3 regions of the Bradyrhizobium sp. LA6.8 genome follow, and region 3 is predicted to be linked to each of the others. Evidence: predicted binding sites of a transcription regulator. Region 3 holds the regulator's gene; each other region holds the start of a gene.
The links. The regulator LexA, encoded in region 3, represses DNA repair genes until DNA is damaged. The targets are predictions, from matches to a motif close to TGTTCNNNNTGTGTTCNG.

Region 1: the regulator LexA is predicted to act here: its motif matches at 1,403-1,420, upstream of ABIA90_RS15590 (single-stranded DNA-binding protein).
Region 2: the regulator LexA is predicted to act here: its motif matches at 2,173-2,190, upstream of ABIA90_RS31500 (YifB family Mg chelatase-like AAA ATPase).

What each region holds. Positions count from the first base shown of each region.
Region 1 covers NZ_JBEPQQ010000003.1:407,987-412,494, forward strand. Annotated here, with positions in the region: gene ABIA90_RS15585 (DUF2306 domain-containing protein) at 146-544, opposite strand; gene ABIA90_RS15590 (single-stranded DNA-binding protein) at 746-1,249, opposite strand; gene ABIA90_RS15595 (outer membrane protein) at 1,699-2,460, shown strand; gene ABIA90_RS15600 (outer membrane protein) at 2,694-3,383, shown strand; gene ABIA90_RS15605 (outer membrane protein) at 3,608-4,360, shown strand; gene ABIA90_RS15610 (outer membrane protein) at 4,506-4,508, shown strand, end outside.
Region 2 covers NZ_JBEPQQ010000007.1:490,277-494,784, forward strand. Annotated here, with positions in the region: gene ABIA90_RS31485 (CpaE/TadZ family protein) at 1-894, shown strand, start outside; gene ABIA90_RS31490 (tetratricopeptide repeat protein) at 925-1,698, opposite strand; gene ABIA90_RS31495 (PilZ domain-containing protein) at 1,778-2,023, opposite strand; gene ABIA90_RS31500 (YifB family Mg chelatase-like AAA ATPase) at 2,249-3,787, shown strand; gene ABIA90_RS31505 (hypothetical protein) at 3,897-4,370, shown strand; gene ABIA90_RS31510 (PAS domain-containing hybrid sensor histidine kinase/response regulator) at 4,490-4,508, shown strand, end outside.
Region 3 covers NZ_JBEPQQ010000003.1:569,742-574,249, reverse strand. Annotated here, with positions in the region: gene ABIA90_RS16365 (ComEC/Rec2 family competence protein) at 1-322, shown strand, start outside; gene ABIA90_RS16360 (GAF domain-containing protein) at 332-1,273, opposite strand; gene ABIA90_RS16355 (hypothetical protein) at 1,498-1,932, opposite strand; gene ABIA90_RS16350 (hypothetical protein) at 2,125-2,340, opposite strand; gene lexA (transcriptional repressor LexA) at 2,548-3,249, opposite strand; gene ABIA90_RS16340 (molybdopterin molybdotransferase MoeA) at 3,426-4,508, opposite strand, start outside.

The DNA of each region.
Region 1 (4,508 bases), 160 kb from region 3:
CTGGGAATCATATAGCGCATCGCCCCCCTGATAACCACCCTTGCGAGGTCTGGGGAAGCGGTTTTTCCGACTGTTTTTCCAGAGACTTACGAGCTCAGCACGATCGCTTCGAACGGAGCTGGAATGAGCCATTGGGAACCACGTCTCAGGCCCCGAAAATCACCCGGTGCATGATCCGTCCAGGCACAAGCGTGAACAGCCCGGCAATCACGAGCGCGCCGACGAACGTCATGATCATGATACGCCGGTGATCGGCGACCCGATGGGTATGCGCCCGCCACACCGCGAGCGGCAGCATCACCAGCGTGAAGATCGACAGGAGATGGATCGGGCTGAACGGCCCGACCAGACGGATCTGGTGGATCCAGAACGACGAGGCCGCCACCACCGCCATCAGCGCCACCCAGATCCAGCCGATCGTCCGGTGCGGCAGCGTGCCCTTGGGGGCGGCAAACTGAACGAGGCCGAGCACGAAGGCGGCCATGGCGGCAAAAGCATGCAGCGGGATCGCCGGAGCAGCCTCAAGCAGTGGCGCAACGCTCATGCAGGGCTCTCTCCGGTCGACGGCCAACCCATGTGAACAGGATTAACATCAAGTTAATACCATTCACATCACGCCTCGTCAAAGCTTGAGGCAGCACATGAGGCAAGCCCGCAAAAACCGAGCCTTGCCCGTCAATTGGTAAGGAATCCTGTCGTTCTACGCGAGCAAGGTGACATCAGGGGCGAAGCGCCCCCGCCCGCCTCAGAACGGGATATCGTCGTCCATGTCGCCGTTGCGGCCACCGCCGCCGCCGCCGGCGGCAACGGCACGGCGCGGCGCGCTGCTGACGGGACCGGAGGAGCCGAAATCGCCGCCCGGCTCGTCGCCGAAGCTGCCGCCTCCGCCGCCGCCGCCGCGGCCGTCGAGCATCGTCAGGGTCGAGTTGAAGCCCTGGAGCACGACCTCGGTGGAGTACTTCTCGGCGCCGCTCTGGTCGGTCCATTTGCGGGTCTGGAGCGCGCCCTCGATGTAAACCTTCGCGCCCTTCTTCAGGTACTGCTCGGCAACCTTGCAGAGCCCTTCATTGAAGATCACGACGCGATGCCACTCGGTCTTTTCCTTGCGCTCGCCGCTGTTCTTGTCGCGCCAGGTCTCCGAGGTGGCGATGCTCAAATTCGCGATCGGCCGCCCGTCCTGGGTGCGGCGGATTTCGGGATCCTTGCCGAGATTTCCAACCAGAATGACCTTGTTGACGCTTCCCGCCATCGTCGCTCTCCACTCCGAATGCCACTGAATTTTAGAAGGCCCGGGACGCGCCCGCGTCCTCTGCAACCTGTTGAAGCGACCCTATACGCTTGCGCGGACGGATCGGCCCGTCACCCCTCCACTTATCCCCATATATAGCACCCCTGGCGGGTTCGTTCCAGATTTGTTCTTATGACACCCCTCATCTTGTTGCGTTGGCAAGACGACACCGCGCTGCACAAAGACGGGCCTGCGCCAAATGGAATTTCCCCGAATTCCTGAGGACGGCGAAACAGCTTAACATTCATCAAGTTAGAAGCAGTTCAGATGCCGCCCGACTGTTGCATTCCGGAGACGGACTCCGCCTCCCGCCTAAGCTACGCTTGCCGCGGAATTAGATTCTTATAGGCGTCGCGCCTGATCAGCCGCTTCGGGACTTCGAAAAGCGGTCAGAAACTGGGGGGACTGCAATGAATAAGATTTTGATTGGTACTATTGGTGCAATCGCGTTGGGGCTGTCGGCTCCCGCAAGCGCGGCAGATCTCGCTGCGCGCCCCTACACCAAGGCCCCAGCGCCGATGATCGCGACCATCTACGACTGGAGCGGCTTCTACATCGGTATCAACGGCGGCGGCGGCACCAGCCACAAGTGCTGGGACGTCGATATCGGCGGTGGCGTTCTCGTAGGCGAAGGCTGCCACAACGCGACCGGCGGCACGGTCGGCGGCCAGGTCGGCTACCGCTGGCAGTCAGCCAACTGGGTGTTCGGCTTCGAAGGCCAGGGCAACTGGGCCGATTTCTCGGGTGACAACATCAGTGCGATCAGCGGCCTGCGCGACCGTTCGAAGATCAACGCCTTCGGCCTGATTACCGGTCAGGTCGGTTACGCCTGGAACAACGTCCTGGTCTACGTGAAGGGCGGCGGCGCCGTCGTCGGCGATCGCTACCGCAGCTTCGACGTCGCCAGCGGCCTCGAGTTCGACCGGGCCAACGAGACCCGTTGGGGCGGCACCGTGGGTGCGGGCGTCGAGTTCGGATTCGCCCCGAACTGGACCGTGGGCTTCGAGTACGACCACATCTTCCTCGGCAACCGCACCATCGGCTTCACCGGATCCGGCAATTTCGCCCCGCTCGGCGTCGCCACACGATCCGATCGCATCAGCCAGGACGTCGATATCGGCCTCGTCCGCGTGAACTATCGCTGGGGCGGCCCGCTGATCGCAAGATACTGACATCCCTCTGGGATCGCTTGGAGATCAAAGGCCGGCCTCGCGCCGGCCTTTTTGCGTGGGCAACGGGAATTATAGGTCAGTCACCGTTACGTTTTGCGATTATTGTGGCTTTTGGGAGACACAACTTGCGGCTTTGCTGATGTAAGCACGACATCAGTTGGACCACGGCGTCCGATGTCCTTCCGAACGCACGGAAGGCAAAAACAGAAACCGGGACTGGGATTAGTTTGAAAATGAAGAAGGTTTTGTTGGCTTCGGCCTGTTTGTTCGCTCTCGCTGCTCCGGCTTCGGCCGCTGATCTCGCGGCGCGCCCCTACACCAAGGCTCCGGTGGCGGTGGCCTCGGTCTACAACTGGACCGGCTTCTACCTCGGTATCGTCGGCGGCGGCGCCTGGGAAAACGGTTCCGGCGCCCCGAAGATGAAGGGTGGCTTCGTCGGCGGCACCGCCGGCTACAACTGGCAGACCGGCAACGTCGTGTTCGGCGTCGAGGCTGATGGTTCCTGGGCTGACGTCAGCGCTTCGGCGACCGGCGCCACTGTTGTTCCCGGCTTCGGCGTTGTGACCGCAACGGCGAGCTCGAAGACCGATGCCATGGGCACCGTGCGCGGCCGTATCGGCTACGCCGTCAATCAGGTCCTGTTCTACGGCACCGGCGGCTACGCCTGGATCGACAACAAGATCACCCTCTCCGCTCTCGGCCTGACCGCGTCAGACAGCAAGTGGCACTCCGGCTGGACCGTCGGTGCGGGCGTCGAAGCGTTCTTCGCTCCGCAGTGGTCGGTCAAGGGCGAGTACCTCTATCGCAGCCTCGGCGGCGAGACCTATTTCTCGGGCGCCCTGCCCACCGGCACGCTCAACTTCCACACCGTGCAGGTCGGCGTGAACTATCACTTCGGGGGCCCGGTGGTCGCGAAGTACTGAGCTTCGCTTCCAACGCACCGCGTTACGAAAGGCCGGCTTTGCGCCGGCCTTTTTGTTTTCGCGCGTCCAGATCCAGGCCAACCGATTCCCAACGTTTTTCGGGGAGAGCTGTGGCATCCCGGTGACACAACCTTCGGCTTCAATGGTGTAGAGCAATGAAATCGATTGGGTCATTGGGTCGGCCGTTTTTCGCCGACAAAGAGAAACGAAACTGGGGAATTGAAATGAAGAAGGTTTTGCTGGCCTCGGCCAGTCTGTTCGCACTCAGCGCGTTGGCTCCCGCCTCGGCGGCCGATTTGGCGGCCCGCCCCTACACCAAGGCGCCCATTGCTGTGGCCTCGATCTACAACTGGTCCGGCTTCTATCTCGGCATCAACGGCGGCGGCGCCTCGAGCCGCAACTGCTGGGACGTCAACAACATCTTCGGCATTGCGGGTCCGGACACGGCTGAAGGCTGTCACAATGCGACCGGCGGCGTCGTCGGCGGCCAGATCGGTTATCGCTGGCAGTCGGCCAACTGGGTGTTCGGCCTTGAAGCCCAGGGCGACTGGGCCAACCTGAAGGGTTCGAATACGAGCTTGGTGCTTGCCCCGCCCCCGCTGGTCAACCAGACCAAGATCGATGGGATTGGCTTGTTCACCGGCCAGGTCGGCTATGCCTGGAACAACGTGCTCTGGTACGTGAAGGGCGGCGCGGCCGTCACGCACGCCAAGTACAACGGTCTAATCGGCGGCGTTGTCCTCGACAGCGCAAGCGAGACGCGCTGGGGCGGCGCGGTCGGCACCGGCCTCGAATTCGGTTTCGCGCCGAACTGGTCCGTTGCGATCGAATACGACCATCTGTTCATGGGCCGCCGCAATGTCAGCTTTACGTTTATCGGTTTCAACGACCGCATCGACCGTATCAAGCAGGACGTCGACATGGGCACCGTTCGCCTGAACTACACCTTCGGCGGCCCGGTCGTGGCGAAGTACTAAGCTTCGCCTCCGACGCCATCGCGTTACGAAAGGCCGGCCTTGCGCCGGCCTTTTTGTTTTCGCGCGAGGGTGCACCCAACCGTCTTGGAGTCGTGAGGCGCGCGCAAGGCGTCCGCTAATGGCTTTGGCGAGTTGGGGACGTGACATG
Region 2 (4,508 bases), on a different contig from region 3:
GAAACCCTCGACGTCGTCCGTTCGATCTGCAGCCTGTTCTCGGCGTCGGAAGCCATCATCACCGGCCGCGTCATCGCGGTGGTTGGCGCCAAGGGCGGCGTCGGTGCGTCCACGGTCGCGCACAACGTGGCCTGGACCATCGCGCGCGACCTCGCACTTGATTCCGTCGTGATCGATCTCGACCTCGCCTTCGGCACCGCCGGCCTCGACTACAACCAGGACCCGGCGCAGGGCATCGCCAACGCGGTGCTCTCGCAGGACCGGCCGGACACGGCGCTGATGGAGCGTCTGCTCGCCAAATGCACCGAGCGCCTCAGCCTCCTCGCGGCGCCCGCGACGCTCGACCGCGTCTACGATTTCGGCGCCGAAGCTTTTGATGCGATCTTCGACACGCTGCGCATGACCACACCCTGCATCGTGCTCGACGTTCCCCACCAATGGTCGGGCTGGACGCGCCGCGCGCTCGTCAATGCCGACGACATCGTGATCGTGGCCGAGCCAGATCTCGCCAATTTGCGCAACACCAGGAACATGCTGAGCGTGCTCAAGGCGGCACGGCCCAACGACCGTCCGCCGCTGTACTGCATCAACCAGGTCGGCATGCACAAGCGCGCGGAGATCGACGTCAAGGCGTTCGCCAAGACCATGGAGAGCCAGCCGATCGCGGCGATCCCGTTCGACTCGAAATTGTTCTCGACCGCGGCCAATAACGGCCAGATGATCGCGGAGGTCTCCAAGAACCACCGCACCACCCTTCTGTTCCAGAACATGGCGAACCGCCTCGCCGGGCGTGGCGAGGTGAAGAAGCCGAAGCGCTCGCTGCTCGGGCCGCTCCTCAAGAGGCTCAAGGGCAGGGCGGGTCGCGGGTCAGCCCCGCATCGCAAGGTGTCGTAAGCACCAACGCGAACGAGAAACGAGGGCGGGCTACTTGTCCGCCCGCTGCTGCTTCTTCGCCAGCAACTGCCGTAGCGCCGTGACCTTTGCCGCGGCCTGATCCGGCGGCAGGTCGGCCTTCACGATGGTCTCGGCCTCGGCCTGCTTTCCCTGCAGTCCCACGACGAGCGCCAGATTGGCGCGCACGCGGGAATCGGCGCGATTGCGCTCATAGGCGCGGCGCAACGTTTCCTCGGCCCGCGGCAGATTGTTCTGGAGCATGTAGGACAGGCCGAGATTGGACAGAACCTGCGGCTCCTCGGGCACGATCTTCAGCGCCGCCGAATAATATTGCTGCGCCTCTTCGTTCCGGCCGAGCTGATCGAGCGCCGCGCCTTGCGCCGACAGGATGCGCCAGTCGGGATCCTCAGGCGTATGCGCGCGGCTGAGCACATCGAAAGCCTGCTGGAAATTGCCGCTGTCGGCGAGCGCGCGGCCGTAGCCGGCGAGCAGCGCCTTGTTGCTCGGATGGGCGAGCACGGCCTGCTCCATCACCGCCACGGCCTGGGCGCGCTGGCCGGTCTCGCGCAGCGCCATGCCATATTCGAGCGCGACGTTGGGATCGGAAGGCTTGGCGCGATAGCGTTCGCGAAGCGCGTCCATGTCCGGCTTCGGATCGGCCCTGCCAGCCGTTTCCGACTTGCCACCGAGCGCGCCGGTGATGTCCTCCAGACTCGTGGTCTGGCAGCCGCCGAGGGCAAGCATCACGAGCGCGGAAAGCAGGAATCTCGCCGGCGGAGAGGCAAGGGACGAACGCTTGGGCATACTCTGATCACTCGGCGACTGATCAGTGATGCTTACCGATTAACGCTAAAGTCCAGTTAAGGAACCTGGCCGGTCCGGCTCAATCGGTGAACTCGGCGCCGAATTCGCAGCCGATGCGCCAGCGCAGGCGGCATTGGCGGGAATAATCGGGCGCGAAGATGATGGTGAATTGCGGCGGCACTTCCAGAAACTCCGCCACCACTTTCACGCCCCCATCCGAGATATCCGTGATCGTGCAATCCCTCGGCAGCGAGCCCGCGCCAAAGTGAATCTTGGCGAGCCGAGTGCACACCCGTCGTTCGCTTCTGCGGCGATTTGCAAGCATTTGAATTGTTCACCCGTTAGATCACGGCCCATCCCGCAGCTCTAGGAGTAGCGAACATTCGTTGGGATGTGCTGATGAGAGCCGCTCGCATTCGAGGCGTAGTGTCTGCGTGATGTTTACGACCGGTTAGGGTTTTCCGGGCCCTCGGCTGTTCTCGTATTGTTCTTGCAAGAATGATCGGGCTCTGCTACCCCTAATTGTACGAGAGGGCAGGCTGGTTCGGGCATGGTTCAGCGGGTTTCTACCGTCGCCTTTGAGGGGATCGAGGCCCGCGCGGTCGACGTGCAGGTGCAGGTCGCGCCCGGCCTGCCGGCTTTCGCGATCGTCGGCCTGCCCGACAAGGCGGTGTCGGAGGCACGGGAGCGCGTTCGCTCGGCGCTGATTGCCTCGGGGCTGGCGCTGCCGGCGCGGCGGATCATCGTCAATCTGGCGCCCGCAGACCTGCCCAAGGAGGGCAGCCATTACGACCTGCCGATCGCGCTCGGGCTGATGGCCGCGATCGGCGCGATCCCGCCGGATGCGCTGACCGGTTTTACCGTTCTCGGCGAGCTCGGCCTCGACGGCTCGATCGCGCCGGTGGCCGGCGTGCTTCCCGCCGCGATCGGCGCCAATGTGCGCGAAGAAGGCTTGATCTGTCCGGCGGCCTGCGGCTCGGAAGCGGCGTGGGCGAGCCCGGACATCCAGATCATCGCGGCACAATCGCTGATCCAGATCGCCAACCATTTCAAGGGCACGCAGGTGCTGTCGCGGCCCACGCCGCGCGTGCACGAGGTCGCCGCCTCCCCGCTCGACCTGCGCGACATCAAGGGCCAGGAGAGCGCGAAGCGCGCGCTGGAGATCGCGGCCGCCGGCGGACATCACCTGCTCATGATCGGCGCGCCCGGTGCCGGCAAGTCGATGCTGGCGGCGCGCCTGCCCTCGATCCTGCCGCCGCTGTCGCCGGGCGAATTGCTCGAAGTCTCCATGATCGCTTCCGTCGCCGGCGAGATCGAGGGTGGCGCGCTGACCGCGCGGCGGCCGTTCCGCTCGCCGCATCATTCCGCCAGCATGGCCGCACTCACCGGCGGCGGCATCCGCGCAAAACCCGGCGAGATCTCGCTTGCGCATCAGGGCGTGCTGTTCCTCGACGAGCTGCCCGAATTCGATCCGCGCGTGCTGGATTCGCTGCGCCAGCCGCTGGAGAACGGCGAGGTCTCCGTCTCCCGCGCCAATCATCGCGTGACTTATCCTGCGCGCTTCATGCTGGTCGCGGCGATGAATCCATGCCGCTGCGGCCATGCGTTCGAGCCCGGCTATGCCTGCAAGCGCGGCCGCATCGACCGCTGCACCGGCGACTACCAGGCGCGCATCTCCGGTCCGCTGATGGACCGCATCGATTTGCGCATCGAGGTTCCCGCGGTGACCGCCGCGGATCTGATCCTGCCGCCGCCGGCCGAGGGCTCGGCGGAAGTCGCCGCGCGCGTCGCAGCCGCGCGCGACATCCAGCTCGCGCGTTACGCGGATGCGGGCCTGCCGCATGTTCGCACCAATGCCGAGGCGCCGGCCTCGGTGTTGGAGGACATCGCCAAGCCCGATGCGCAAGGCGCCAAGTTGCTGCGCGACGCCGCCGAGACCATGCGGCTGTCGGCGCGCGGCTATCATCGCGTGCTGCGGGTGGCGCGCACGCTCGCCGACCTCGATGGCGCCGACAAGATCGGCCGGCTGCATCTCGCCGAGGCGCTGTCCTACCGCGCACTCGCGGAGGATGTGCGGCAGATGGCCTGATCATTCCGCGCATCAACCCGGCGGTAACGACTTTCCTTTACGCTCTGCAAACCATAAGGCCCAACCGTTCCCGTATGAGTTCCACACAGGGCCGGGCGAGTAGAGTGTCATGTTGCGTTTCAAGATCCTGGCCTCGGTTGTTCCCCTGCTGGCGGCCGCGGTGTTCGCCCGCGGCGAGATCGGATCGGTCTCGCATCCCTGCATCGCGCTGGGCGAGACTTCAGTCGAGCTGACATCCCTGTTCTGGACGGCCGGCGTCCACGTCGCCTTCACCGACGATCTGTCGCGGGCCACGGTGCGGGTTCAGATCACCGACGATCCGGACGCGGCGGACTTCGCGGTCGTGGACGACGGTCTCGGTTCCGAAACGGATTCCTGTCAGGCCAATCCGGCGACGCGCCTCGTCACGATTGCCACGGAGCCGGTCGACGGCGGCCCGGTGATTTACCTGTCAACCGACGGGCCGGCCGATTACCGCATCTATGTGCGTTCGAAGACCTTTTCGCAGCGCGAGGCCGCGGCGCTGATCGTCGGCGCCAATGGCGGCCACCGCCCGCTCCCGCTCCAGGCCGCCTCGCTCTGAAGCGTTAACACCTCGTCAACCCTGTTTGGAGGCCGAACCAAAGCCTCAAGCTGTTCGCAAGGTCGGCGAGACATCGTCGCAATTGGCGACGCGGAGTTTCGGAGCAAGAGTCGGGGTCGATGGCGATGGATCGGACGT
Region 3 (4,508 bases):
GGTCGCGCTGGCCTTGCGCATCGATTCACTGGCTGACGATTGCAGCCGGGCCGCGCTGGTGGTGACGGCGCGGCCGGCGCCGCCGGATTGCGCAGCGATGGTTGTCGACCGTCAGCGTCTCGCAAGGCAAGGCGCGCTGGCGCTGACGCGAAGCGGCGACGGTTTTGCGGTTCAGGCGGCGAAGACGAGGGGGACAGACCGTCCGTGGTCGCCGGCGGCGGCCGGCGAGGCGGATTTCAGCGCGAGCCTTGCGCCGCAGGCGGCGGCTCCCCGCAACCGCGACGCGACGCCATCGGAAGCCGACCTGCAGGCCGAGGATTGAGCGGACGGGTTACAGATACCAGGCCAGCACGGCGTCGAGCCTGGCGTTGCCGATCACCGGCAGGACGACCATCTGGCTCAGTCCAGAGGCGCAGGCCTGCGAGGCCGCGACCGAGACGTCACGCGCGAGATCGTCGTTGAGTGCGGGCATGCCGGTGGCCCAGGCCCCGCCGATGCTGCCTTCGCCTTTGGCGATGGATTTCGTCGCATAGAGCGCGGCGAGGTCGGTCTGCGCGCTGCAATCGCCGGCGCGGAAGACCAGCGCCGAACGGGCCTCGTCCGGGACCCAGATCTCGAAGCGTCGCGCAATCGGGGTCGCCCGCGCGGAGAGAAATGTCAGCACCCAGGTCTGATCGGTGCCGGTCCGGTAGGGAACGCCGACGCCGAGATTGATACCGACCTTGGCGGCGTCCTCCCAGCGCAGAAAACTCCTGGCATCGTGCAGGTCCTTGATGATCAGCGGCAGGCCGGCTTTCCAGATGCGGCCGGGCAGGCCGAAGCCGCGCGGAAATCTGGTATGGCGGGAGTTGAATTCGAACATGTCGGCGGTGCCGTAATAGCCGTCGACGAGCCCCATCTCGTAGGAGGTTTCGGCATCGTTGTGCCAGAGCTCGATCGCGCCGACATGGGCCTCGTCGTCGCCGCAGAACAGCACCATGACGGCTTGCAGGAATTCGCCTGAAAACACCGGCACCGCCACGCCGCAGGTCAGCCCGGCGGCGATGGCCTGATCGGTCCGCTTGAAATAGGAATCGGTGAATCTGGTGAGGATCACGGGGTGGCCGCCAGCCCAGGCCTTGCCGGGAAGCCCCTCGTCATATCCGAAGTGCAGATCCTCGCTCACGTCCCTAAACGCGGACAACCCTTCGCCGTAGAGGCCGCCGCCGAATTCCAGCCGCATGCGCGTGCGGTCAGGCACCCAGAGTTCAACGACGCGAATGAAGGTCTTCATCGAACGTGCCCGCCGTCTCAAGCCGCACCAAGCATCGGCCATTTGGCTGCGGAACGGACGTTCAAAATTCAGGCAGGACAGCGCAAACTTCGTGCGGTGGGAGACGCCACGGCTTGGTCCGCCCGATGGAGTTTCGCGGGACACAAACGACACCATCTCGCCGGCCTCGGCCGGCGATGGCGATTTTCAATCCTGGCCCGACCTGCCGGCCGGGAATGGCTGCATCAGCCGATCGGCAGGCGGGTGATGGTTGTCCGGCTGTCGGTGATGGTCTGCGGCTTGTGCTCGCGCTCGCCGAGCGGCTGGGTCACCGGTAGCTGCAGCACGGTCGCACGCTGGCCTTCGACCAGCTGCGTCACCAGCACGGATTTGCCGTCGGGGAATTCGATCGCATCATGATGGCGATCGGGAATGTGCGGATCGATCTTGCCGAATTTGCCGACGCGCGAATTGACGGTGCGCGTCCAGATCCAGCGATTGTCGTAGCGGACGTTGTCGGCGAAGGCGAGCTCCGTTCCCGGGAGCAGGCAGACCGCGACGGTCGGATCGGCCGCGGAGGCAAAGCCGCGCGTCGAGGTGCCGCGGAAGGTTGTCGTGACGATCGTCTCGCCGACTTCGGCGGGACGCGACGCGACGGCATGCAGGCTGTAGTCACACATCGGGTGCTCCTCATGCAGGGATAGCGACCCACGTCTCTTAATCGAGGCGCAGGCCTCTATCAGAGTGGAAATACCAAACGTTCTGCCGGGTTGTAGGCAAATCTACGGCTCGCCGCCGCAGGCCGCAATCACATTAACTTTCCCGAATCCACCAGGAACAAAGCCCGCCCCTTTGCATTCTGCAGGCGCGTGTCAGCGCCCCGCAGGCGCCGACCAGCCGGAATATTGCCAGCCCGGCCGCGACGGTTGGTCGACGGCGTCGAGGGCCTTGCGGACTTGCTCGCTCATGGCGGTATCCTTGCGGACATGGGGCCGCGATTGCGCGGCCAAGGCTTGCACGGCCAAGGCTTGCGACGCTGATGCTGCGATCAGCGCCACAGCAATTGTGCTCAGAACGATCCGGCGCATGACTTCTCCTCGAACCTGAAGGCCGCGAAGCAGGGCTGCTTCGTGCGGCGTGCCGAGGATTTACCGCTGGAGGAGGGGCCGGATAATCTGCGCGAAACCAGAAAGACTATCCAGCGGAAGCGGACAATCGTCCGCTCCAATCTCGGATCGGCGCCGCCGATCGAAAGCGCGCGGGGCGCCAAATAACCGATACCGGCACGTCCGGTATCAATACTTCCGGTACAGCCCGATCAGCTTGCCCTGGATCTTCACCCGGTTGGGCGGCAGAATGCGGACCTCATAGGCCGCATTGGCGGGCTCGAGCGCGATCGAGGCGCCGCGGCGGCGGAAGCGCTTGAGCGTCGCCTCCTCGTCGTCGATCAGCGCCACCACGATATCGCCGGTATCGGCGCTCTCGTTGCGCTGGATCAGCGCCATGTCGCCGTCGAGAATGCCGGCCTCGACCATGGAATCGCCGCGCACTTCGAGCGCGTAATGTTCGCCCGAGCCGAGCATGTCAGGCGGTACGCTGATGGTGTGGCTGCGGGTCTGCAAGGCCTCGATCGGCGTACCGGCCGCGATGCGGCCCATCACGGGGACCGCGACGGGGCGCTCGCCCTCGTCCGCCGGCGGGCTCGAAGTCGTGCGGACCTTGCCGAGATTGCCTTCGATGACGCTCGGCGTGAAGCCGCGGCGGCTGCCGGCAGCGGCCTGAAGCTCGGGCAGCTTGATCACCTCGATGGCGCGGGCCCGGTTGGGCAGGCGCCGGATGAAGCCGCGCTCCTCGAGCGCAGTGATCAGGCGATGGATGCCCGATTTCGAGCGCAGGTCGAGCGCGTCCTTCATCTCATCGAAGGAGGGCGGCACGCCGCTTTCCTTCAGCCGTTCGCTGATGAACCGCAGGAGCTCGTATTGTTTGCGCGTTAACATCTCGACCAAAATCCCCCGGTTGATGTCGTTCGATTCCGAGACGCTGAATTCAGCAGTAAGCCGCTACATTCTCGAAACAAATCATGAACGGACACTATATGTTCGATACATGTTCCGCAACTGCTTAATTTACCGTGAACGCGACAAAGTTCGCGGAACGCACGCGAACGAAGCGCTCAGACGGGCAGCCGCAAGACCTCGCAAGGCGTGCCGGCTTCGGCCTTCGGCGCGAATGGCGCGCGCACGAGAAGTGCCTGTGCCGCAGCGAGATTCGCAAGCAGCGAGGAATCCTGGTGATTGACCGGAAGGGCGACGAGCGTGCCGTCATCGCGGAGCTCGAGGCGTGCGCGCAGGTAATCCTCGCGCTGGTCGTTGGCGCCGACATCGCGGCCGAGCACCGCGCGTTCGCGGCGGTGATGAATCATCGAACGGCCCGAAAGCGCGCGAATCAACGGCACCATGAACAGGAAGCCGCAAACGTAGGATGACACGGGATTGCCGGGCAGGCCGATCACGCGCATCGCGCCGAGCCGCCCGTTCATCATCGGCTTGCCCGGCCGCATCGCGATCTTCCAGAACGCCATCGAGATACCTTCGTCCCTCAGCGCCTGCTGGACCAGATCGTGGTCCCCGACCGACGCGCCGCCGGTCGTGATCAGGATGTCGGCGCCGCTCTCCCGCGCGCGGCCGATGCCGGCCGTGGTGGCCTCCAGCGTATCGGCGGCAACGCCGAGGTCGATGGTATCGGCGCCCTCGCTGCGGGCGAGCGCGTGCAGGGCGTAGCCGTTGGAATAGACGATCTGGCCGTGGCCCGGCGTCGTACCCGGCATCACCAGCTCGTCGCCGGTCGCGAGGATCGCGACCTTCGGGCGTCGCCGGACTGGCAATTGCGGGTAATTCATGCCGGCGGCGAGCGCGAGGTCGCGCTCGGTGAGCCGGGCTCCCTTGCGCAGCAGCACGTCGCCTTCCGAGAAGTCGACGCCGGCGGGGCGGATGTGCCGCCCCGTTACGGCGGCTTCCTTGATGGTGATGCGCTTGCCGTCCGCGATCGTGTCCTCCTGGATCACGACCGCATCAGCGCCATCGGGAACGACACCGCCGGTGAAGATACGCACGGCCTCGCCGGCGCCGACCGATCCCGCAAACGGGCGGCCCGCCGCGACCTCGCCGATCAGGGTGAGCTGGGAGTCGATCTTCGCCGCATCGACCGCGCGCACCGCATAGCCGTCCATTGCCGACATCGCCTGCGGCGGCTGCGT